DNA from 2 places in the Photorhabdus kleinii genome. Region 1 is predicted to be linked to the other one. Evidence: predicted binding sites of a transcription regulator. Region 1 holds the regulator's gene; the other holds the start of a gene.
What was found. The regulator sigma-54, encoded in region 1, starts transcription at its own class of promoters, with help from an activator protein. The targets are predictions, from matches to a motif close to GTTGGCACANNTTTCGCTNT.
Positions count from the first base shown of each region.

Region 2: a site for sigma-54 is predicted at 7,927-7,946, ahead of glnK (P-II family nitrogen regulator). Genes of this name have one in related genera too.

Region 1 covers NZ_JAJAFY010000008.1:84,573-95,960, forward strand. Annotated here, with positions in the region: gene mlaF (phospholipid ABC transporter ATP-binding protein MlaF) at 1-270, opposite strand, end outside; gene LG003_RS07050 (calcium/sodium antiporter) at 499-1,473, shown strand; gene kdsD (arabinose-5-phosphate isomerase KdsD) at 1,497-2,465, shown strand; gene kdsC (3-deoxy-manno-octulosonate-8-phosphatase KdsC) at 2,483-3,046, shown strand; gene lptC (LPS export ABC transporter periplasmic protein LptC) at 3,067-3,645, shown strand; gene lptA (lipopolysaccharide ABC transporter substrate-binding protein LptA) at 3,626-4,159, shown strand; gene lptB (LPS export ABC transporter ATP-binding protein) at 4,166-4,891, shown strand; gene rpoN (RNA polymerase factor sigma-54) at 4,919-6,358, shown strand; gene hpf (ribosome hibernation promoting factor) at 6,382-6,669, shown strand; gene ptsN (PTS IIA-like nitrogen regulatory protein PtsN) at 6,793-7,260, shown strand; gene rapZ (RNase adapter RapZ) at 7,335-8,186, shown strand; gene npr (PTS phosphocarrier protein NPr) at 8,186-8,458, shown strand; gene rnk (nucleoside diphosphate kinase regulator) at 8,647-9,057, shown strand; gene pmbA (metalloprotease PmbA) at 9,112-10,452, opposite strand; gene yjgA (ribosome biogenesis factor YjgA) at 10,654-11,193, shown strand; gene tldD (metalloprotease TldD) at 11,305-11,388, opposite strand, start outside.
Region 2 covers NZ_JAJAFY010000029.1:19,897-31,284, forward strand. Annotated here, with positions in the region: gene LG003_RS14275 (efflux RND transporter permease subunit) at 1-3,041, shown strand, start outside; gene LG003_RS14280 (HHA domain-containing protein) at 4,093-4,296, shown strand; RNA gene ffs (signal recognition particle sRNA small type) at 4,378-4,474, opposite strand; gene LG003_RS14290 (YbaY family lipoprotein) at 4,608-5,054, opposite strand; gene tesB (acyl-CoA thioesterase II) at 5,305-6,168, shown strand; gene amtB (ammonium transporter AmtB) at 6,241-7,524, opposite strand; gene glnK (P-II family nitrogen regulator) at 7,547-7,885, opposite strand; gene LG003_RS14310 (SmdB family multidrug efflux ABC transporter permease/ATP-binding protein) at 8,063-9,847, opposite strand; gene LG003_RS14315 (SmdA family multidrug ABC transporter permease/ATP-binding protein) at 9,840-11,388, opposite strand, start outside.

The DNA of each region.
Region 1 (11,388 bases):
CAGCATACTCATCTTCTTGCGAGCAGCATACAAGTGAGAACGGGATAAAGCAGGAATATTGTCACCATCAAACCAGATCTCTCCACGTTCAGGACGTAACTGACCACCAATTAATCGTAATAGTGTCGTTTTCCCTATCCCAGAAGGCCCCATAATTGCAGTGACTTTTCCTCTAGGCACAACTAGATTAATATCAGCAAAAATCAAACGGTTACCACGGGTAAAATACATACCACGGATCTCGATGAGATTTGCTGTCTGTCGATTCATTATTGATAGCCCTTAACGGTTAATAAATTGGCTTTAATATTTGGTTCATATATTAATCATATATACTACAAAAAAACGGGAAAATTTTCGCCATTAATGTGATGACAAATTTTACTTTTCTATCCACCGCCGTCAGAATATACCCCATCTAACTGGGCAGACAATTTTTGTTTAGAAAATCAACCAGCGTTAACATTAATTCGGAATATACCTTACAAGGGACGCTTCATGCTTCTGACCTTTTTACTTCTAATTGCCGGGTTGATTTTACTGGTATATGGTTCCGATAGATTAGTATATGGTGCTGCAATTTTTGCCCGTACTCTGGGACTGCCTCCATTTATTATTGGTATTACCATTGTTGGCATTGGAACTTCTCTACCAGAATTAATGGTTTCAGTTACTGCAATGCTAGATAGTCAACCTGATATGGCCGTGGGTAATGTTATTGGCTCCAACATTACTAATCTGCTACTAATACCCGGTGCTGCTGCATTTATTCGCCCAATGGAAGTAAAATCAGATATCCTGCGGCAGGAACTGCTATTGATGCTACTGCTCACCGTCTTCTGTGGTTATTTAATGAGTGATCACTATCTCAGCCGGATGGATGGGTTGGTATTACTCGCTTCCGCCATAGTGTATATCTTACTGATGATAAAAATGGTTGCTCTACCGCGCCGTGCCGAAGCGGATATTTATACGCAAGAACAGGCTGCGGAATTACCGGTCGAAGGCAATAAACACATTGCCCTACTTTGGATTCTATTAGGGTTACTTATTTTACCTATGGCAACTCGTATGGTTATTGATAATGCAACTGTTATTGCCCGCATTTATGGCATCAGTGAATTAGTTATCGGGCTTACCGTGCTTGCGGTCGGTACCAGCCTGCCAGAATTAGCAACCTCTATTGCCGCAGCATTCAAAGGCGAAGATGACATTGCATTCGGGAATATTATAGGTTCGAATATATTCAATATATCAATTGTTTTGGGCCTTCCCGCATTACTCTCACCAGCCGCCATTTCACCTGAATCTTTCCATCGTGACTTTTGGGTAATGATGGTAGCCAGCATAATATTTACTGCATTTTGTCTGGGTCGTAAACACCGATTAAACCGATTTAAAGGTGTCCTGTTATTAAGCTGCTTTATCGCTTATTTTATCGTACTGTTTATTTCCAATTACAGCATTAAATAAACACGAATGAGTAGGAAAAAGAAATGCCTAAGATTGATTTTCAGCAAGCGGGTAAAAAAGTATTACACATAGAACGGGATGGATTAACAGAACTTGAACAACATATAAACGGAGATTTTGACCGTATCTGTGAACTGATGTTCAACTGCGAAGGTAAAGTGATTGTCATGGGGATGGGTAAATCCGGCCATATCGGGTGTAAAATTGCTGCCACTTTCGCCAGCACCGGTACACCATCCTTTTTCGTTCATCCGGGAGAAGCTAGCCACGGCGATCTCGGCATGATCACACCTAAAGACATTGTTTTAGCCATCTCAAATTCGGGTGAATCCAGTGAAATTTTGTCGCTGATTCCCGCATTAAAACGCCAAAAAATCCCGCTTATCTGCATGACTAACAATTACAACAGTAATATGGGAAAAGCCGCCGATATCCACCTGTGTATCAAAGTCCCACAGGAAGCTTGTCCGCTAGGTTTGGCTCCTACAACCAGTACCACTGCAACACTGGTTATGGGTGATGCTTTAGCGGTTGCATTGCTCCAGGCACGCGGCTTTACTGCTGAAGATTTCGCACTATCACATCCAGGCGGCACTCTTGGACGCAAACTTCTGCTACTGGTGAGTGATTTGATGAATACAGGCGATGATATTCCAAAGGTTAATCGTCACGCCACCTTACGCGAAGCGCTGCTCGAAATCACCCGACAAAAACTGGGTATGACCGTCATTTGCGATGAAAATATGTATATTGATGGTATTTTTACTGATGGTGACTTACGGCGAGTGTTTGATATGGGCGTCGATTTGTACAATGTCAAAATTTCAGATGTTATGACAACAGGTGGCATCCGCATCAAACCGAATGCCCTTGCAGTTGATGCATTGAACTTAATGCAGTCACACCATATCACGTCCTTATTGGTTGCAGAGGACAATAAATTGCTTGGTGTATTACATATGCATGACCTGCTACAAGCTGGTGTGGTGTAACCGGAGAAAACGCCTTAATGAGCCAATTAGTTTATTTGGACACCTGTTATGGTCCAGTTAATAAAGACGTTATTGAAAAAGCCCGTAAAATCCGCTTACTGATTTGCGATGTTGACGGTGTTATGTCCGATGGCCGGATCTATATGGGCAATAACGGTGAAGAATTAAAAACATTTAATGTTAGAGATGGTTACGGAATTCGCTGCTTAATTACTTCAGGAATCGAAGTCGCTATTATTACCGGCCGTAAAGCAAAATTGCTGGAAGATCGAGCAAACACCTTGGGTATTACACATCTTTACCAAGGACAAAGTGATAAGGTTTTGGCGTACAAAGAATTGTTAGATAAACTGGGATTAAAACCAGAACAGGTTGCTTATATTGGTGATGATCTGATTGACTGGCCTGTCATGGAACAAGTGGGGTTATCTGTCGCTGTGGCGGATGCACATCCATTACTCTTACCAAAAGCGCATTATGTCACCCAAATTGCAGGGGGACACGGTGCGGTAAGGGAACTTTGTGATTTGGTGCTTTTTGCTCAGAATAAGCTGGAAGAGGCCAAAGGATTATCAATATAGTAGGTTGAAGTGAAACGAGAATGGATAGAATCAAATCCTGGTTGGTGATAACTCTGGTATTAATCATCCTGGCGTTAATTGGCTGGAACTTGTCTGATTCAGATGAGATTAAATCATCTTCTGCCACAGATAACAGTCAGCCAACCTATCAAAGTCAGGAAGCTATAACTTTTGTTTATGACCCTACGGGGAAACTGACGTATAAACTGGTCGCTGATGACGTCCAGAACTATGCAGAGTCAAAACTTACCTGGTTTACCAAACCGGTATTAATTACTTATGACTCAAATGCCATTGCTACATGGACAGTTCGTGCTAACAAAGCCAAACTAACTAATGACAAAATGCTCTATCTTTACGGAGACGTACAGGTTGACAGTCTGACTAATACGTCACAATTACAACGTATTACTACAGAGAACGCTATCATCAACCTGGTCACTCAGGATGTTTCATCTGACGATCAGGTCACACTGATTGGTGTCGGGCTAAAATCCGTCGGTATGAAAATGCGTGGCAACCTGCGAAACAAAACCGCTGAACTGATTGAAAAGGTTAACACCTACTATGAAATCCAACATGAAAAACAGAATCCGTAATGCTTTTATTGCCAGTGCTATCTTTGTAGTCAGTCTTCCCGCTATGGCACTGAAAGATGACACACAGAAACCCATTTCTATCGATTCTGTTAAACAAGCCCTTGACATGACAAGAAACACTTCCACATTTACAGAAGATGTGATCATCAAACAGGGTTCTATCGATATCCGCGCTGACAAAGTTGTTGTGACTCGCCCAGATGGCGATTCTAAGAAAATGGTTATTGAAGCATTTGGCAATCCAGTAACCTTCTATCAACTACAGGACAATGGCAAACCAATCAAGGGCCGCGGTTCCAAAATGCGTTACGAAATGGATAAAGAGCTGGTTACACTCACTGGCAATGCCTATTTGGAACAGTTAGACAGCAATATAAAAGGCGACCGTATCACCTATCTAGTCCCAACTCAGCAAATGGAAGCGTTTAGTGACAAAGGTAAACGAGTGACAACCGTCCTACTACCTTCTCAATTACAAGAAGAAGGCCCTGGGGTTAACAACAAGAGTAAATAACGATATATGGCAATACTAAACGCAGAAAACCTGGCAAAAGCTTACAAAGGCCGTAAGGTCGTTGAAAATGTCAGCCTAAACGTGAACTCCGGCGAAATTGTCGGCCTGCTTGGTCCGAACGGTGCAGGGAAAACGACGACTTTCTATATGGTCGTCGGTATCGTTTCACGGGATACCGGGACAATTACCATTGATAATGAAGATATTAGCCTACTGCCACTTCACGAACGGGCACGACGTGGTATCGGTTATTTGCCTCAGGAAGCTTCTATTTTCCGCCGTCTAAGCGTATTCGACAACCTGATGGCTGTATTGGAGATCCGCCAGGATTTGACTCAAGAACAGCGGAAAGAACGTGCCGAAGAGCTGATGGAAGAGTTTCATATCAGCCACCTACGTGACAATCTTGGTCAATCACTTTCCGGAGGTGAACGTCGCCGCGTAGAGATTGCCAGAGCGCTGGCAGCTAATCCTAAATTTATTTTGCTGGATGAGCCTTTCGCCGGCGTAGATCCTATCTCAGTCATCGATATCAAGAAGATTATTCAGCATTTGAGAGATTATGGACTCGGGGTCCTTATCACAGACCACAATGTCCGTGAAACATTGGATGTATGCGAACGTGCTTATATTGTCAGCCAAGGGCATCTGATTGCTCACGGCACACCTAATGATATTCTTAATAATGAACAGGTGAAGCGCGTTTATTTAGGCGAAGGTTTCCGGCTCTAATTCGGCCAGGAGAATTGATTTAACGCTATGAAGCAAAGTTTGCAACTCAGGCTTAGCCAGCAACTGGCTATGACACCACAGCTCCAACAAGCTATTCGTTTGTTGCAACTTTCTACGCTTGAACTCCAACAGGAAATACAACAAGCGTTAGAAATGAACCCTTTGCTTGAACAGGATGAAGATCATCAGGAAATTAGCAATCAGGAACTTCCCGATAACGAAACGGAAGCTATGGATACGCTTGATGCCTTGCAACAAAAGGATATGCCAGACGAGTTACCCCTGGATGCCAGTTGGGATGAAATTTACACCGCTGGCACACCTTCCGGGACACGCAATGACTATAACGACGACGAACTGCCACTTTACCAAGGTGAAACCGTTCAAACCTTGCAAGACTATTTGATGTGGCAGGCAGAGCTCACCCCTTTCACCGAAACAGATGCGGCAATTGCGACATCAATCATTGATGCCGTAGATGATACTGGCTATCTCACTGTGCCATTAGAAGATATTCTTGTCAGCATTGGCGACGCTCAACTTACTCTGGCAGAAGTGGAAGCGGTGCTAAAACAAATACAACATTTCGATCCTATCGGTGTCGCCGCTCGTGATCTAAAAGATTGTCTACTAGTCCAGCTATCAATGTTTCCACCAGAAACACCTTATTTGGAAGAGGCGAGACTGATCGTTTGCGAACATCTGGAGCTATTAGGTCATCGGGATTTCCGCAATTTAACCCGCCTAAGTCGCTTGAAAGAAGATACTCTGAAAGAGGTCATAAATTTAATCCAGTCACTTGAACCGAAGCCTGGCCTGGCAATAAACACCGGCGAATCAGAATATGTCATCCCCGATATACTGGTTCGAAAAGAGAGTGAACACTGGCAAGTAGAATTGAATACAGATAGTATCCCCCGTTTACACATTAATCAGCATTATGCAGAGCTTGGGCAACATACGCGCAATGAAAGTGACAGTCAGTTTATCCGTAATAACCTACAAGAGGCCAAGTGGCTTATCAAAAGCCTGGAAAGCCGAAATGATACTCTGCTGAAAGTTGCGCGTTGTATTGTAGAGCAGCAACAGGAATTTTTTGAACATGGTGAAGAGTATATGAAACCTATGGTTTTGGCAGACATTGCTTTCCAGATTGATATGCATGAATCTACCATTTCCAGGGTAACCACCCAGAAATTCCTGCACAGCCCACGTGGTATTTTTGAATTGAAGTATTTTTTCTCCAGCCATGTCAATACAGAAAGTGGAGGCGAAGCCTCTTCAACTGCAATACGGGCTTTGGTGAAAAAACTGGTAGCAGCGGAGAACCCCGCCAAACCATTCAGTGACAGCAAACTGACGAGCATGCTAGCCGATCAAGGCATCATGGTTGCCCGACGGACTGTCGCAAAATATCGAGAGTCGTTATCCATTCCGCCATCAAACCAACGTAAGCGTCTGGTTTGAAATGAACAGAGAAGGAAGACAATATGCAACTCAAAATAACCGGCCACAATATTGAAATTACTGATGCATTACGCGACATTATCACTGCAAAATGCAGCAAACTGGATCAATATTTCGACAGGATCAACCTGACTCAGGTAATCCTCCGAGTGGAAAAGGTACAACAAATCGCCGAAGCTACTGTACACATTAACGGAGGTGAGTTGCACGCATCATCAGAACATGAAGATATGTATGCAGCAATTGATGGACTGGTCGATAAACTGGCGCGTCAATTAACCAAACATAAAGACAAACTGAGACATCATTAACAGTTAGTTAACAAAGAATGTAGTAACAACAGCAGAGTATTGCTGTAAAACAGTGCGCAAATACAGGATGCCACAGATAACCTATGGCATCCTGTATCAATAAGCACCTAAGTGAATAGGAAAATGAATAATCAAGCAGATTTACTACTAAGCTCTGTGCTTTCCCTCGCATGTACGCGCAATAATGTACATTGTTCGAGCAAAAAACGGGCTTTAGAGATTATCAGTGAGCTAGCATCTAAGCAGCTTAAGTTACCAGAAAATGTCGTATTCGAAGCAATATTAACCCGAGAAAAAGTAGGTACTACTGGAATTGGCAGTGGTATTGCTATCCCTCACGGTAAGTTAGATGAAGAAAGCTCAGATCAAGCGGTTAGCGTTTTCCTAAGTCTGGAACAACCTATTGCTTTCGATGCTATTGATAATCAACCAGTCGATTTGCTGTTTGCTTTACTGGTTCCAAACGATCAATGCCAAACACACCTACACACATTGTCATTGATTGCCAAACGTCTTGCAGATAAAAATCTCTGCCGTCGTTTAAGATCGGCACAAAGTGATGAAGAATTATACGCAATTATCACTGAATAACTGTTGCAATGCATGGATAGCAATAAATAAGAGTGGCTCATAATAACCACTAAGAAATTAAGGGGAGTCGCCTCATGGTGCTGATGATAGTCAGTGGCCGTTCCGGTTCAGGTAAATCCGTTGCCTTACGCGCACTGGAAGATATGGGTTTTTATTGTGTAGACAACTTGCCGGTAGTATTACTACCGGAATTAGCAAATACGCTAGCTGACCGCGATATTTCTGCTGCGGTTAGTATTGATGTAAGAAACATGCCGGAATCACCTGAAGTTTTCGAAGAAGCTCTGACTAAACTACCAGCGAGTTTCTCACCGCAATTACTATTCCTTGATGCTGAACGTAATACGTTGATCCGCCGTTATAGCGACACCCGCCGTCTGCATCCGCTATCAAGCAAAAATCTTTCTCTGGAAAGCGCGATTGATCAAGAAAGTGATCTGCTGGAACCCCTTCGTTCAAGAGCTGACCTGATTATCGACACCTCCGAAATGTCAGTCCATGAATTGGCTGAGATGCTAAGAACGCGTCTGCTAGGCAAACGGGAACGTGAGTTGACAATGGTCTTTGAGTCTTTCGGCTTTAAGCATGGCATTCCAATTGATGCCGACTATGTTTTTGACGTACGCTTCCTACCAAACCCACACTGGGACCCCAAATTACGGCCAATGACCGGTCTTGATCGCCCTGTAGCCGCTTTCCTCGACCGTCATACGGAAGTGCATAACTTCATCTATCAAACCCGCAGTTATCTTGAACTCTGGCTACCTATGCTTGAAACCAATAACCGCAGCTATCTGACCGTTGCTATTGGCTGTACCGGCGGTAAACACCGTTCTGTTTATGTGGCAGAACAGTTGGCCGATTATTTTCGTTCCAGAGGAAAAAACGTACAGTCGCGCCACCGTACTCTCGAAAAGCGAAAATAATGACTATCAAGCAAAGACTTGAAATCAAAAATCGGCTGGGAATGCACGCACGGCCAGCAATGAAGCTGTATGATCTAGTACAGCTCTTTGAATCTCATGTTATTTTACGCAATGATAGCCATGTTGAAGCCGAGGCCAGCAGTGTAATTGCTATGCTGATGCTGGATTCAGAAAAAGGCAGCTATATTGAAGTTGAAGCCAGTGGCCCAGATGAAGAGCAGGCTCTTGCAGCTATTATTGATCTATTTAATTCGGGATTTGACGAAGAATAACGTTGCTCACTCACCTATGGATTATCATGTCCTTCACTGTTTTCATTAGCAGCACAAAACAGTTCGTGATCATGATCTCTTTATTTTCCAGTAAGAACAGCCTACTATCAGGTTAATCATTTTAAATAACACCCCCCTCCTCATGGTGCGGGGTGTTATTTTGTATTGGAATCCATTTGGAGTGTGGTATGACTAAACCAGCAATTATCATCAACGAATTAGACGCAGAACGTTTAGATTCCCTGTTGGAACAGCCAGCGTTTGCAGATACTAGTATCGCTGACGCTTTGAATGAGGAGCTGGATCGTGCAGAGATTGTACCGCCAGCAGAAATTCCATCAGATGTTGTGACGATGAACAGCCGGGTTCGTTTTATTGACCTGACAAGCAATGAAGAACGGGTACGTACTTTAGTTTATCCAGCGTCACTGCAAGACAGTTCAGATCAGCTTTCTGTTATGGCTCCTTTAGGTGCTGCATTATTGGGCCTTCGTATCGGTGACGAAATCAGTTGGGAATTGCCAAACGGCGAAGAAACCCGCGTCAAAGTATTAGAATTACTTTATCAACCAGAAGCTGCCGGTGAGCTCCACCGTTAATTCAGCCAGCCCATTTGATCCGGGCTGACTAAAGTAATCGGAAACGAGTATCTCTTATTGACCAGCGATACTCATTTCCGGCAGTAAGACTGAACCACACTGGATATTACTACGCGTTTCAATATCATTCCCAATAGTGACCATATTGGCCCACATATCCTTTAAATTGCCTGCAATAGTAATCTCGCTGACAGGATACTGAATCTCACCATTTTCTACCCAAAAACCAGCGGCGCCACGGGAATAGTCGCCGGTTACTGCACTGACTCCCTGCCCCATCAGTTCAGTGACCACTAACCCAGTTCCCATCTGACGCAGTAAACCTGCAAAATCTTGACCTTGCCCTGCAATGCACCAGTTATGAATCCCTCCTGCATGGCCGGTACTTGCCATTCCTAGCTTACGGGCAGAATAACTGGTCAGAAGCCAAGTCTGTAATATACCATCCTTGATAATATCCCGATTGCTGGTAGAAACACCTTCACTATCAAATGGAGAAGATGCCAGCCCCGCCAGCAAGTGTGGCCGTTCTTCAATTGTCAGCCATGATGGCAGGATTTGTTTGCCCAGATGATCAAGCAGGAAAGAGGATTTCCGGTAAATACTGCTACCACTGATAGCGCCAACCAAATGACCGAAAAGGCCCGTTGCAACCTCCGCAGCAAACAACACCGGTGCTTTCATAGTCGGTAATTTACGTGGCGACAAACGAGATAATGCACGACGAGCACACTCCTGCCCAACCCATTCTGGCGATTTTAAATCTTCAAAACGACGATGAATGGTATACGCATAGTCCCGCTCCATATCGCCATCAAGTTCAGCAATCACACAACTCGACATAGAATGACGGCTGGAGCAATAACTTTGCAACATACCGTGGCTGTTACCAAACACTCTGATACCATAATGGCTGTTAAAACTGCCACCTTCAGTATTGGTAATACGCTTATCTGCCTGTAATGCAGCTTGTTCCGCACGAGCAGCCAGTTCAATTGCTTTATCAGCATCCAACTCTGTTGGATGGAATAAGTCAAGATCTGGCGCTTCAAACGCCAATAGCGCTTTATCTGCCGGGCCAGCACACGGGTCCTGAGAGGTATAACGAGCGATATCAATCGCAGCCTGAACAGTACGGGCAATGGCATCCGGGCTTAAATCTGTTGATGATGCGCTACCTTTACGTTGCTGATGGTATACGGTAATCCCCAAAGCACCATCACTATTGAATTCTACATTTTCTATTTCACCAAAGCGGGTACTGACACTAATACCCGTTGTTTTATTAACCGCAACCTCCGCAGCATCACAACCCGCTTTTGCCAGCTCTAGTGCCTGTGAAACTGCATTTTCCAGTTGTTTGCGTTGTTCCGCAATTTGATCCGTGATTTTCATTAATTACCCGTAATTTGATGAATAAAGGGAAAATCTATCGGGAAAACAGAACCGTTTTACCCACACAGTCAATGTCGAGTGGTAATCCGACGTTTTTCCCAGTTACAATACACAATATTAGGATGTTAACACCCGCCGGGCTACAGGTCATGCTCCAAAAATCAACCTGCCAGTTCCGACCTTTTTAAAAGGAAAACCACTATGGCAAAGCAGCCTGAAGATTGGCTCAATGATTATCCTGCCGAAGAGGAAGAGGAAGAGATAATTTGGGTCAGTAAAAGTGAAATTAAACGTGATGCCGAAGCATTGAAAAAGCTGGGTACAGAATTGGTTGAGCTCAGCAAAAGTGCGCTTGAACGCGTTCCGTTAGATGAGGATCTGCTGGCCGCCATTGAACTTGCACAGAAGATAAAAAGAGAGGGGCGCCGTCGCCAATTACAATTTATTGGTAAATTGCTGCGTACCCGGGATGTCGAGCCAATTACCACCGCGCTCGATAAACTGAAAAATCGTCATAATCAGCAAATCACTCTGCTCCATAAACTGGAAGAATTACGTGATAAATTGATTGATGGCAATGACGATGTTATTGATGAAGTGGTGGCGTTATTCCCACAAACCGATCGCCAGCAATTGCGTACCTTGATCCGCAACGCCAAAAAAGAAAAGGCGGCAAATAAGCCACCTAAATCTTATCGTCAGATTTTCCAGTATCTTAGAGATATGGCTGAATCCGCTTAACAACCTAAAACCCGTAAGGTTCTAATTTCTGTTAGGGGAAAATATTAAAACTAAGTTCCCCTTCCAGTTCTTCTTCTACTTCTTCAAACAAGAGTATTAACCAGCCAAAAATCAGGCTGTTCCTCCAACGGTCAAGTTGTCCAGTTTCAAAGTAGGCTGACCAACACCAACAGGTACGCTCTGGCCCTCTTTGCC
Region 2 (11,388 bases), on a different contig from region 1:
CTATTGCACCACCGGCGATTTCTATCTCTGCAACTTATCCCGGCGCAGATGCCACTACTGTGCAAAACACAGTGACACAGGTTATCGAACAGAACATGAATGGTATCGATAACCTAGTTTATATGTCTTCCGACAGTGATTCTGCTGGAAACATGAATATTACACTAACCTTTGAGGCCGGTACTGATCCCGATATTGCACAGGTACAAGTACAAAACAAGCTACAACTCGCTATGCCTCTGTTACCACAAGAAGTGCAACAGCAAGGTATACGTGTAGATAAGTCCACGGCCTCTTTCTTGATGGTTGCCGGATTCATCTCTGAAGATGGCTCTATGTCACAAGACGATATCTCTGACTATGTTGGTGCAACCGTCAAAGACCCTCTGAGCCGTGTCACTGGTGTGGGTGATACAATGCTTTTTGGTAACCAGTATGCTATGCGTATCTGGTTAAATCCTGACAAGCTCATTAACTACAAAATGACGACTCTGGATATAATAAATGCCATCAAAGCACAAAATAACCAAATAGCCGCCGGTCAATTAGGGGGAACCCCTCCGGTTCCAGGTCAACGCTTGAATGCGTCGATCATTGCTCAAACACGTCTAACCTCACCGGAAGAGTTCAGCAATATTCTTCTGCGTGTCAATACTGACGGTTCTCAGGTCCGTCTGAAAGATGTAGCAAAGGTGGAACTAGGTGCAGAAAGCTACAACATCATTGCCCGCTATAATGGAAAACCTGCTGCGGGTATCGGTGTCAAACTAGCGACAGGCGCTAACGCTTTGGATACATCCAAAGCAGTAAAAGAAGCGCTAAAAAATATGGAACCTTTCTTCCCTCACGGGCTGAAAATCGTCTATCCATATGACACCACACCATTCGTTAAAATCTCTATAAACGAAGTGGTAAAAACACTGGTTGAAGCCATCATGCTGGTGTTCGTGGTAATGTATCTATTTCTCCAAAATTTCCGTGCAACACTCATTCCAACCATTGCGGTTCCAGTCGTACTCTTAGGAACATTTGCAATACTCGCTACATTTGGCTATTCAATAAATACATTAACCATGTTTGCTATGGTTCTCGCCATTGGCTTATTGGTAGATGATGCCATTGTTGTTGTAGAAAACGTTGAACGTGTTATGCAGGAAGAAGGTCTATCGCCGAAAGAAGCAACCAAGAAATCGATGGGACAAATCCAAAGCGCCCTAGTTGGTATTGCAATGGTGCTGTCTGCTGTATTTATCCCAATGGCCTTCTTCGGTGGTTCAACCGGTGCAATTTATCGTCAATTCTCGATCACTATCGTATCTGCAATGGTATTGTCTGTGCTGGTAGCACTAATCCTAACACCAGCTCTATGTGCCACCATGTTGAAACCCATTGCCAAAGGTAGCCACGGTAAGCAGACCGGCGTCTTTGGCTGGTTCAACCGCATATTTGACAAAAGTACCCACCACTATACTGACAGCATTGGTCGTATTCTACGCAATACAGGCCGTTATCTGGTAATTTATGTATTCCTAGTGGCGGGTATGGCCATCATGTTCACACGTTTACCATCCTCTTTTCTTCCCGAAGAAGATCAGGGAGTATTGCTGACAATGGTTCAATTACCTGCGGGGGCGACACAGGAACAAACAGAAAAAGTTCTAGATAAAATAAGCGATTACTTCAATACAGAAGAAAAAGATCGTGTGGTTTCTGTATTTACCGTCAGTGGCTTTGGTTTTAGTGGGCAAGGTCAAAACACTGGGTTGGGATTTATAAGCCTAAAAGACTGGGGTGAACGTCCAGGTGCTGAAAACAAAGTACCTGCTATTGTTGCCAGGGCTAGTGCTCACTTCCAGAAAATCAAAGAAGGTATGGTTTTTGCGTTTAACATCCCGGCAATTGTAGAGTTAGGTTCAGCGACTGGCTTTGATTTTGAATTAATTGATAAAGCAAACCTTGGACATGACAAACTGACAGAAGCCCGTAACCAATTACTTGGCATGATACAACAGCATCCAGATATGTTAGTAGGTGTTCGTCCTAATGGTCAGGAAGATACCCCTCAATATCGGATCAGAATCGATCAGGAAAAAGCTGAAGCTCTCGGTGTTTCCATCGTGGATATCAACTCTACACTCAGCACGATGTTTGGCAGTAATTACGTAAACGACTTTATCGATCGCGGTCGAGTCAAAAAAGTTTACGTTCAGTCGGAAGCTCCTTATCGTATGCTACCAAGTGATATTTACAAGCTGTATGTCCGTAATAAACAGGGTGAAATGGTTCCATTCTCTGCCTTTACAGATACGTCCAAAGAACCCTGGACCTACGGTTCACCACGTCTGGAACGTTATAACGGTTTACCATCAATGGAAATATTGGGTGAAGCAGCCCCTGGTAAAAGTACCGGTGATGCAATGGCTTTAATGGAAGAATTAGCATCGCAGTTACCAAATGGAATCGGTTTCGACTGGACAGGTATGTCCTATCAGGAACGCCTGTCTGGTAATCAAGCCCCAGCTCTATATGCATTATCATTGATAGTAGTATTCCTCTGTCTAGCTGCACTGTATGAAAGCTGGTCAATTCCATTCTCAGTTATGCTAGTAGTACCATTAGGTATCGTTGGAGCCTTGTTAGCAACAACATTCCGCGGTTTAGATAACGATGTTTACTTTAAAGTTGGCTTGTTGACCACTATCGGTTTGTCGGCTAAGAACGCGATACTCATCGTTGAATTCGCCAAGGACTTGATGGAAAAAGAGGGCAAGGGGTTGATAGAAGCTACGCTAGATGCGGTAAGAATGCGTCTTCGCCCAATCCTAATGACATCACTAGCATTTATGTTAGGTGTTATCCCCCTAGTACTGAGTAATGGTGCAGGATCCGGCTCTCAAAACGCAGTGGGTACTGGGGTATTAGGCGGAATGATTGCAGCAACCTCGCTAGCCATCTTTTTCGTGCCGGTATTCTTTGTGGTTATAAGACGACGTTTCAGTAAGAAAGCGGAGGAGATTGAACTCGCATCAGAATCTCATTAAATGCTACCAACAATAACCAGAAGGCCGTCAAATCGGCCTTCTTAAATATAATCGTTGCCTACATCTGACAAGATTCTGATCATTAATCTATCCGCTTAATATTTAAGTAATTTCGTTTAAATTTAATTATAATCACCACTTATGAGTATAAAATAGCTTTAAAAATCCAAGCATTAGTAACTTTAATAAAATTAATATGAAAGTTGTCGGACAAAAATTACTTTATCTTTTTTTACACTAAATGACAAAAAACAATACCAGCACATAGTGACTTATGTAATAATGATGTTATATTCATTGATTATTGTAGCCATCAGGCTATAATCTGCCGTTACTGGTATCTGAGGGAAATACTGTTTTATATAAACCTACATATTAACTCACACATACTAGCCGCTATTTATAGTTTATTGAGTTAAGGTATGAATTTTGTTAAGAGCTGATTCTGATTTACTAGAAGCAAATCAGAGCCATCTGTAGAAAAGATAAATAATCCCAAAGAACGATTATAGATACATAATAATAATCTCTCGAAAAAAATTTATAATACGTGTATATGCTTAGTGTTTAACTCGAAAAATTAAGTAATGGCATATACATCAAGATCAACATAGCATGGATGAATATTCACTCAAGATGACATAATATTGATGAATTAGAATGCTTATGTGAAAATCTAAGGCAAGAAGCACTTCTAGTGCAGAGTACACAGAGATGAGACTGGTTGTGGAAATAGCTTCTACATTTCAGGAGATTTTAAAGCTAAACAAATAGATTGAATACATATCAACTTTCGTTTGGTACTTTAAAATAAAATATTCTGATGATTTCAGTCTTCTCACTTGAATTGATAAATGTATTGATAATACATATACTTATACTTTGTTTGGAAACAAATTAAGATTAGCGTTTCTAAACTTATGGAATGGTAAAAAAACTAATGAACGCTTAACCAGCGTCCTGTTACAGGATTTAAATTGCTCCTTGAGCAAAATTTGATTGAATATTTCCCTCAATAATTTTTTATATATGTTAAATAAGAAAGGCGATTATGACTAAAACTGATTATCTGATGCGTTTAAGAAAATGCACCACGATTGATACACTGGAACGTGTAATTGAAAAGAACAAATATGAACTTTCAGGAGATGAACTTGAACTATTCTACTCTGCTGCGGATCACCGCCTGGCTGAGCTGACCATGAATAAACTGTATGATAGAATTCCACCTTCAGTATGGAAATATGTTCGCTAAAATAGTCTTTATCAGATAGAAAGTGATCCGAGCCGGTAAAGTGCTATCGGCTTATTAGGTTACCAATGAAATTGGCGAGGGCTCTGCCAGCGGCATCCCGGCACACACATCCCCTGCTATGGCTGCTTCCTTCCGGACCTGACCAAGTTAACAAGTTAGCGTTGCGGGAGAACCAACAGAGCCCCCATTGTGACGTGTTGCTTTAACTCTAAAGCGGTGCCATTATCATTCATACCTACTTAAATAGCAAGACAGGCAGACCCGAATGCTGATTTATTGCACATTGCAAATCAATACAATAAGGAAATGTATTATCTAACGGCTTTCAACGTAATTTCGACATCTTTAGTCTTCCCATTATTAATCACTTCATATGCGGTATCTGTAACAAACATCAAGCGGCTATGCAGCGAAACAGAAGCTCTGACAACAATGCGTGCATTCGGCTTAATTTTGTTTGGCTGATAAGGCAAAACAAAATGGAAAGGTGATTGTTTCCCACCTAAACGCTCTACCTTCTGAGACAGAATAACTGAAGGTGCATCAGCCAAAGATACATCAGATAACGCCACTGTCAGAACAGCATCTGCTGGCAATGCTATACGCTGTAGTATATTAATATTACCTTCAACAAAAGACCGTTTCATTGGATTTTCAATCTTTCCCACCTGAGCATCTACTACCTCAGCACCTTTGGCATTACACCCAACCAAAGCAACCGCTAGTAATACGCCAGCGGGGAACTGCCATAATTTCATACACATTCCTCCATTATTAACTAATCTATATAAATATTAAAATAAATTGAAGTATCAAATCATTAAATCTAAATCATTTGAATTATAGATTAAAAATTTGAACATAAGACGCCAATAAATCTCACATTCTTTATTGCACTGCTGTTAGGACTTAAAACATTTACAATTTAGTTATTTATTAATCATCTATTAATGAGACAATAATCATCCCTTGTACTCTCGATAACCTAATAGAAAACAAAGGCATATTATGAGCAAGTCATTACAGAATCTGATAAATTTGATGAAATTGGAAAAAATTGAGGAAGGTATTTACCGAGGGCAAAGCGAAGATCTCGGTTTTCCTCAGGTTTTCGGAGGACAAGTGATTGGTCAGGCACTGTATGCTGCCAAACAAACCGTTGTCGATGACCGAATGGGCAACTCTTTCCATAGCTATTTCTTACGCCCCGGTGACAGTCACAAACCTATCGTCTATGATGTTGAGGTTTTGCGTGATGGAGGAAGTTTTAGTGCCCGGCGAGTTAGTGCAATTCAGAATGGTAAGCCTATCTTTTATATGACTGCCTCATTTCAAAGTCACGAAGAAAGTTTTGAACACCAAAATATAATGCCGGATGTACCCTATCCAGAAGAACTTATCCCTCAGGATGAAATCGTGAAAAAAATGTCGCATCTACTGCCACAAAAGATGCAGAATACTCTTCTTTTTCCCTGCCCATTAGAAATGAGACCCGTAAAATATCACAGTCCATTCAATTGTCCACCAGAAGAGCCTATACGCTATGTTTGGTTCCGCAGTAACGGCAATATGCCTGATAATCCTTTTATTCATCAATATCTACTTGGCTATGCCTCCGATTTTAACTTTCTGCCAACAGCATTACAGCCACATGGTGTCGGGTTCCTTGAGAAAAATATTCAGATAGCAACAATTGACCATTCTATGTGGTTCCACCGCCCGTTTAGACTAGACGACTGGCTGCTATATGCTGTAGATAGTCCGTCAGCTTCCGGTGCCCGTGGTTTTGTTCGGGGACAGATTTATAATCGTGAAGGGATACTTGTTGCTTCCACTGTACAGGAAGGTCTGATTAGGAAACGCAATAGATAAATGAATAAGGCAGCAAACTAAGAAACCAGCATTACATTTTATGGCCTTATTGCTGCCCTTTTATATTACAACTTAATTATAAGCACTCTCTCCGTGAGAATTAATATCCAACCCTTCCCTTTCAATTTCAACCGTAACCCTCAGCCCTACCAACAGATCTGCTATTTTAAAAGCAATAAAGGCAACAACGACTGACCAAATCACACAAACCAGTATACTAAAAGCCTGAATACCAACTTGTTCCAACATGGTTATACCCTCTGCATGGCCTGTCCCTCCCAAAGATTTAGCCGTAAAAACCCCTGTTAGGAGGCAACCTACGATCCCACATACGCCGTGTATGCCGAATACATCACACACATCGTCAACACGTAACCACCGTTTTAAGGCCACCACCCCCCAAAGTCCGGTAAAACCCGCGATCAGACCAATGATTAATGCACCACCAACACCAACCATTCCCGCCGCAGGTGTAATACCAACCAGCCCAGCAATACAGCCTGAACATGCCCCTAAAAGAGACGGTTTATTACGGAAAAACCATTCTGCAAAAACCCATGACAGGATAGCGGCGGCAGTCGCCACAATGGTATTTAAAAATGCTAGAGCAGCTATCTCATTAGCAGCACTAGCAGAACCAGCATTAAAACCAAACCAACCAATATAGAGCACAGCAGTACCAGTGAAGACCATCGGCAAGTTATGGGGTTTAAATGCTTCTTTCCCAAAGCCAGTACGTTTTCCCAGTAAGTAAGCACCAACCAATCCAGCTACAGCAGCATTAATATGAACAACCGTACCACCAGCAAAATCCAATGCTCCATCTTGTGAAAGCACACCCCCACCCCAAACCATATGCGCCATAGGCAGGTAAGAAAATGTCAACCACAGCACACTAAAAACTAACAAAGCCGGAAAGCGAATACGCTCCCCTAACGCACCAATAATCAAAGCAACTGTGATACAAGCGAAAGAACCCTGAAATGCCACATGAATTAGCTGATAAAAATTGCCACTTAAGTCAGTGAATGCCAAATTTTTTAGCATCACTTGACTAACACCACCGAAAAAACCATTCCCTGGCTCAAAAGCCAAGCTGTAACCGTAAATCACCCATAATACACATACTAAAGCAAAGCTCACCATGACCTGAGCCATTAACGATAAAACATTTTTATTCCGTAGCAATCCACCATAAAACAGAGCAATTCCTGGAATCGTCATAAACAGAACAAGGACTGTACAAATCATCATAAAAGCATTATCAGCTTTATCAACAACACCTTCCGCTGCCTGAGATAATGATGGTAAGCAACTGGCTACAATACCGGCAGCCACAGAGAATTTTCTTTTCATATCTATCTTCTCTATCAGTGAGTTACAGTGCCGCATCGTTAGTTTCTCCTGTTCTAATACGAATAGCCTGTTGCAATTCGATGACAAAGATTTTACCGTCGCCAACTTTTCCAGTGAAAGCTGATTGCTGAATAGCATGAATTACCTCCTCAACCAATTCATCTGCTACAGCAATATCTATCTTTATTTTAGGTAAAAAATTGACACTATATTCCGCTCCACGATAAAGCTCCGCATGTCCTTTCTGACGCCCAAATCCTTTTACCTCTGTTATGGTCAACCCCTGAACACCAAGACCAGAGAGAACTTCCCGAATATCCTCCAATTTGAATGGTTTTATAATTGTCGTAATGAGCTTCATACATCCCCCTTCCATCCGGCTATTATGTTTTCAATAAGGAAATAGCAAAGGGCGTGCCAGAAATTAAAAACATATAAAAATCAAATAATAAAGAGAGTAAAAATTATGGAGAATTAAGAAGGGAGGAGAGCAGCGAATATACTCTCCCGTGAGTGCACCGAATCAGTGCAAGCTTGATTAAATTAGCACCTCTTTCTCAGCGATTGTGCCACATTCATTTAATGTCTCACCTACTTGTTGCAACTGATACATCTGATAGTAACGTCCACGACTCACAAATAATTGTTGATGGCATCCCTGTTCAACAACTGCACCACGATGCAGCACCAGAATAGTATCAGCCTCCACAATAGTAGACAAACGATGAGCAATCACGATCAATGTTGTTTGTTGACGAATCAATCTCAAAGCCTGTTGTACCGCCTGTTCCGTACCAGAATCAATATTTGCAGTCGCTTCATCAAGGATCAAAATTTGTGGCGTTTGCACTAACACTCTCGCCATAGCAAGCAATTGTTTTTGACCGGCTGCCAACGTATTACCCTGCTCTCCCAAGATAGTATGAAGTCCATCAGGCAATGTACGTACTAACCCAGCTAATTGAACAGTTTCCAGTACTTGCCAAACCTTCTCTTCTGAAATATTCCGACCAAGCGTAATATTGTCAAAGAAAGAGCCCACAAGAACAACCGGGTCCTGCTGAACTATTGCCACACCATTGCGTAATACCGAATGAGACAGAGATGATACAGGCCGACTATCAAGATAAATTTCCCCTTTCTGCCACGGGTAATACCCCATCAGCAAATTTGCCAGCGTACTTTTACCACTGCCAGTATGACCAACCAAAGCAACAAAACCATGAGCCGGAACCTGTAAATTAATATCTTGCAAAATTATTTTTCCATGCCTGTAGGAAAAACTGACATTTTCTATATCAATTCGACCACTGGACAGTGGCTGACTATCCATGCCATAACCTTGTTGAGGGCTATCCATTAACTCAAATATTCTTTCACCAGAAACGACAGCTTGTTGCAGAATCGATTGCTGAGATGTCAATTCAATCAGTGGTTCATTCAACCGCCCCAAATAATTAATAAAAGCATACAATACCCCGACACCAATCGCCCCTGGCCCACTAATTCCAAACAACACGATAAGACCGCACAATACCATAGCAGATAGCAAACTCAGTAATGGGCGTAACAAAAGCCCATCTAATCTCAACGCTTGCATTCTCGCCTGATAATGAGTCCGACTGGTTGATAACATACGTTCACCAAAACGCGCCTGCTGCCGGAACTGCTGAACAACACTCATTCCATTAATGACTTCGTTAAACTCATCATTAATATCAGCCAAATAACTACGTACCCGACGGACAATTGGTGTACTAAAATGCTGATATATCGCCATAACAATCAATACGACAGGAAAAATAAGAATTGCAATCAATGCCATGCGCCATTCCAATATAAACATAGCAATCAGCATCGCACCAATCAATGCCATGCTGCGAAATACCGTAGGAACTACATTGACATAAAGATCTTTAATGACTTCAGTATCATTCGTTACACGGGAAATCAACTGCCCTACCGGTTGATTATCAAAAGCACTCAGAGGCTGACGCAATGCTGCATTCATCACATCAGTACGAAGCTGCTGAACCACATCAACTGACACTTGATTGAACAATAAAGCCTGAAAATAATGTAATACAGCCGTAATCAGTTGCAGAATAATAAAAGTTACCGCCAACCCGATAACCACCCTGGCAGGCATATTACCCGTTGCAACCATATTATCGATAAAGTAACTAATGAGAACTGGACCACTGACTTCCGCAATTGCAGCCCCCCATAACATGAGTACAGCTAGCCCCAACGGCTTACGATAATTCTTGCCATAAACTAGCAGACGTTTCAGAGACGGCCACAATTGACTAACTTTAGTCATCTTTATCTCCCTCTACTGTTTCCTCATCATCCAATGCTGCTTCAAGTTGCTGATAATAATACATATCACGATACCATCCTGGCTGCTCCGCCAGTTGCTGATGCCGTCCCTGATGTATAACAGAACCTTGCTGCATCACCAGAATATTATCAGCATCAGTTAATGCAGACAGGCGGTGAGCACTAATAATAACCGTCCGTTGTTGCCTCCACTGACTGAGGTTTTGTAAAATATTGTGTTCAGTTTGCCCATCAACCGCAGATAAAGCATCATCCAGAATCAAAATCTCTGCATCTAAAAGTAATGCTCTTGCAATGGAAATACGCTGCTTCTGCCCACCAGAAAGCATTACCCCTCGCTCGCCGACTTCTGTCTGATACCCCTCAGGCAAACGAAGAATATCTTCATGAACATTGGCAAGGCGGGCAACTTCTTCAATCTGTTCCTGTGTTGCATCAGTACGTCCCAAAGCGATATTACTGGCAACAGTATCTGAAAATAAAAAGGGGGTTTGATTGACAACAGCAAATCGTGCCCGCCATTCATCTAACTTAATATCCGCAATTTTGAGCGACTGGAAAAGAATTTCTCCATCAGTCACATCAAATTGTCTCTGTATCAGCGCAAGTAGTGTGCTCTTACCTGAACCAGTTGGGCCACAGATCCCTAATAACTGTCCAGGTAATAACTGGAAATTAATTTGACTGAGAACAGTTTTATTACTTTGCGGATAATTAAACGCTTTGATATTCACATCCAGAATACCGCGTTCAGGCAATAAATGACCAATACCATCCTCAATGACCGGGGGCTCTTGTAACAAACTACGGATACGACTATAAGCGGCACTTCCCCGTTCAACGATATTAAACATCCATGCCAGCGCTAACATTGGCCAAATCATTAAGCCAAGGTACATCACAAAACTGGTAAGCTCACCAAGTGTTAAAACACCATTCAACACCATCCAACTACCACCACCGATAGCTAGTAAGTTTGACATACCGATGGCAATAAAAATTGTCGGATCAAATCGAGCATCCACCCTGGCAACATACATATTCTTACGACCGGCTTCCACTGCAACTTGTTCAAACTGATTTGATTGCAAATCTTCAAGGCCGAACGCCTTAATCATACGAATACTGGTCAGACTCTCCTGAGCCTGGTTATTAAGAGCAGAAAATGCCCCTTGTGCAGATTTAAAGCGTCGATGAAGTTGATCACCATATCGTTTAATAATGATTGCCATGATCGGCATAGGTAACAGAGACAGTAAAGTTAATTGCCAACTAATTTGTATACTCATCATAATCAGCACTGCACAACCCATAACTAGTGAATCAACTAACGTAAGCACGCCTTCACCGGCCGCAAATACTACCCGATCCACATCATTAGTCGCACGAGCCATTAAATCTCCCGTGCGGTGACGCAAATAAAATTCAGGGCTTTGTCGGCTAAGTTGCTGGTAAAAATTATTCCGCAATTTCACTGCTAATTGATATGACGCCCCAAACAACCATAAACGCCATATATAA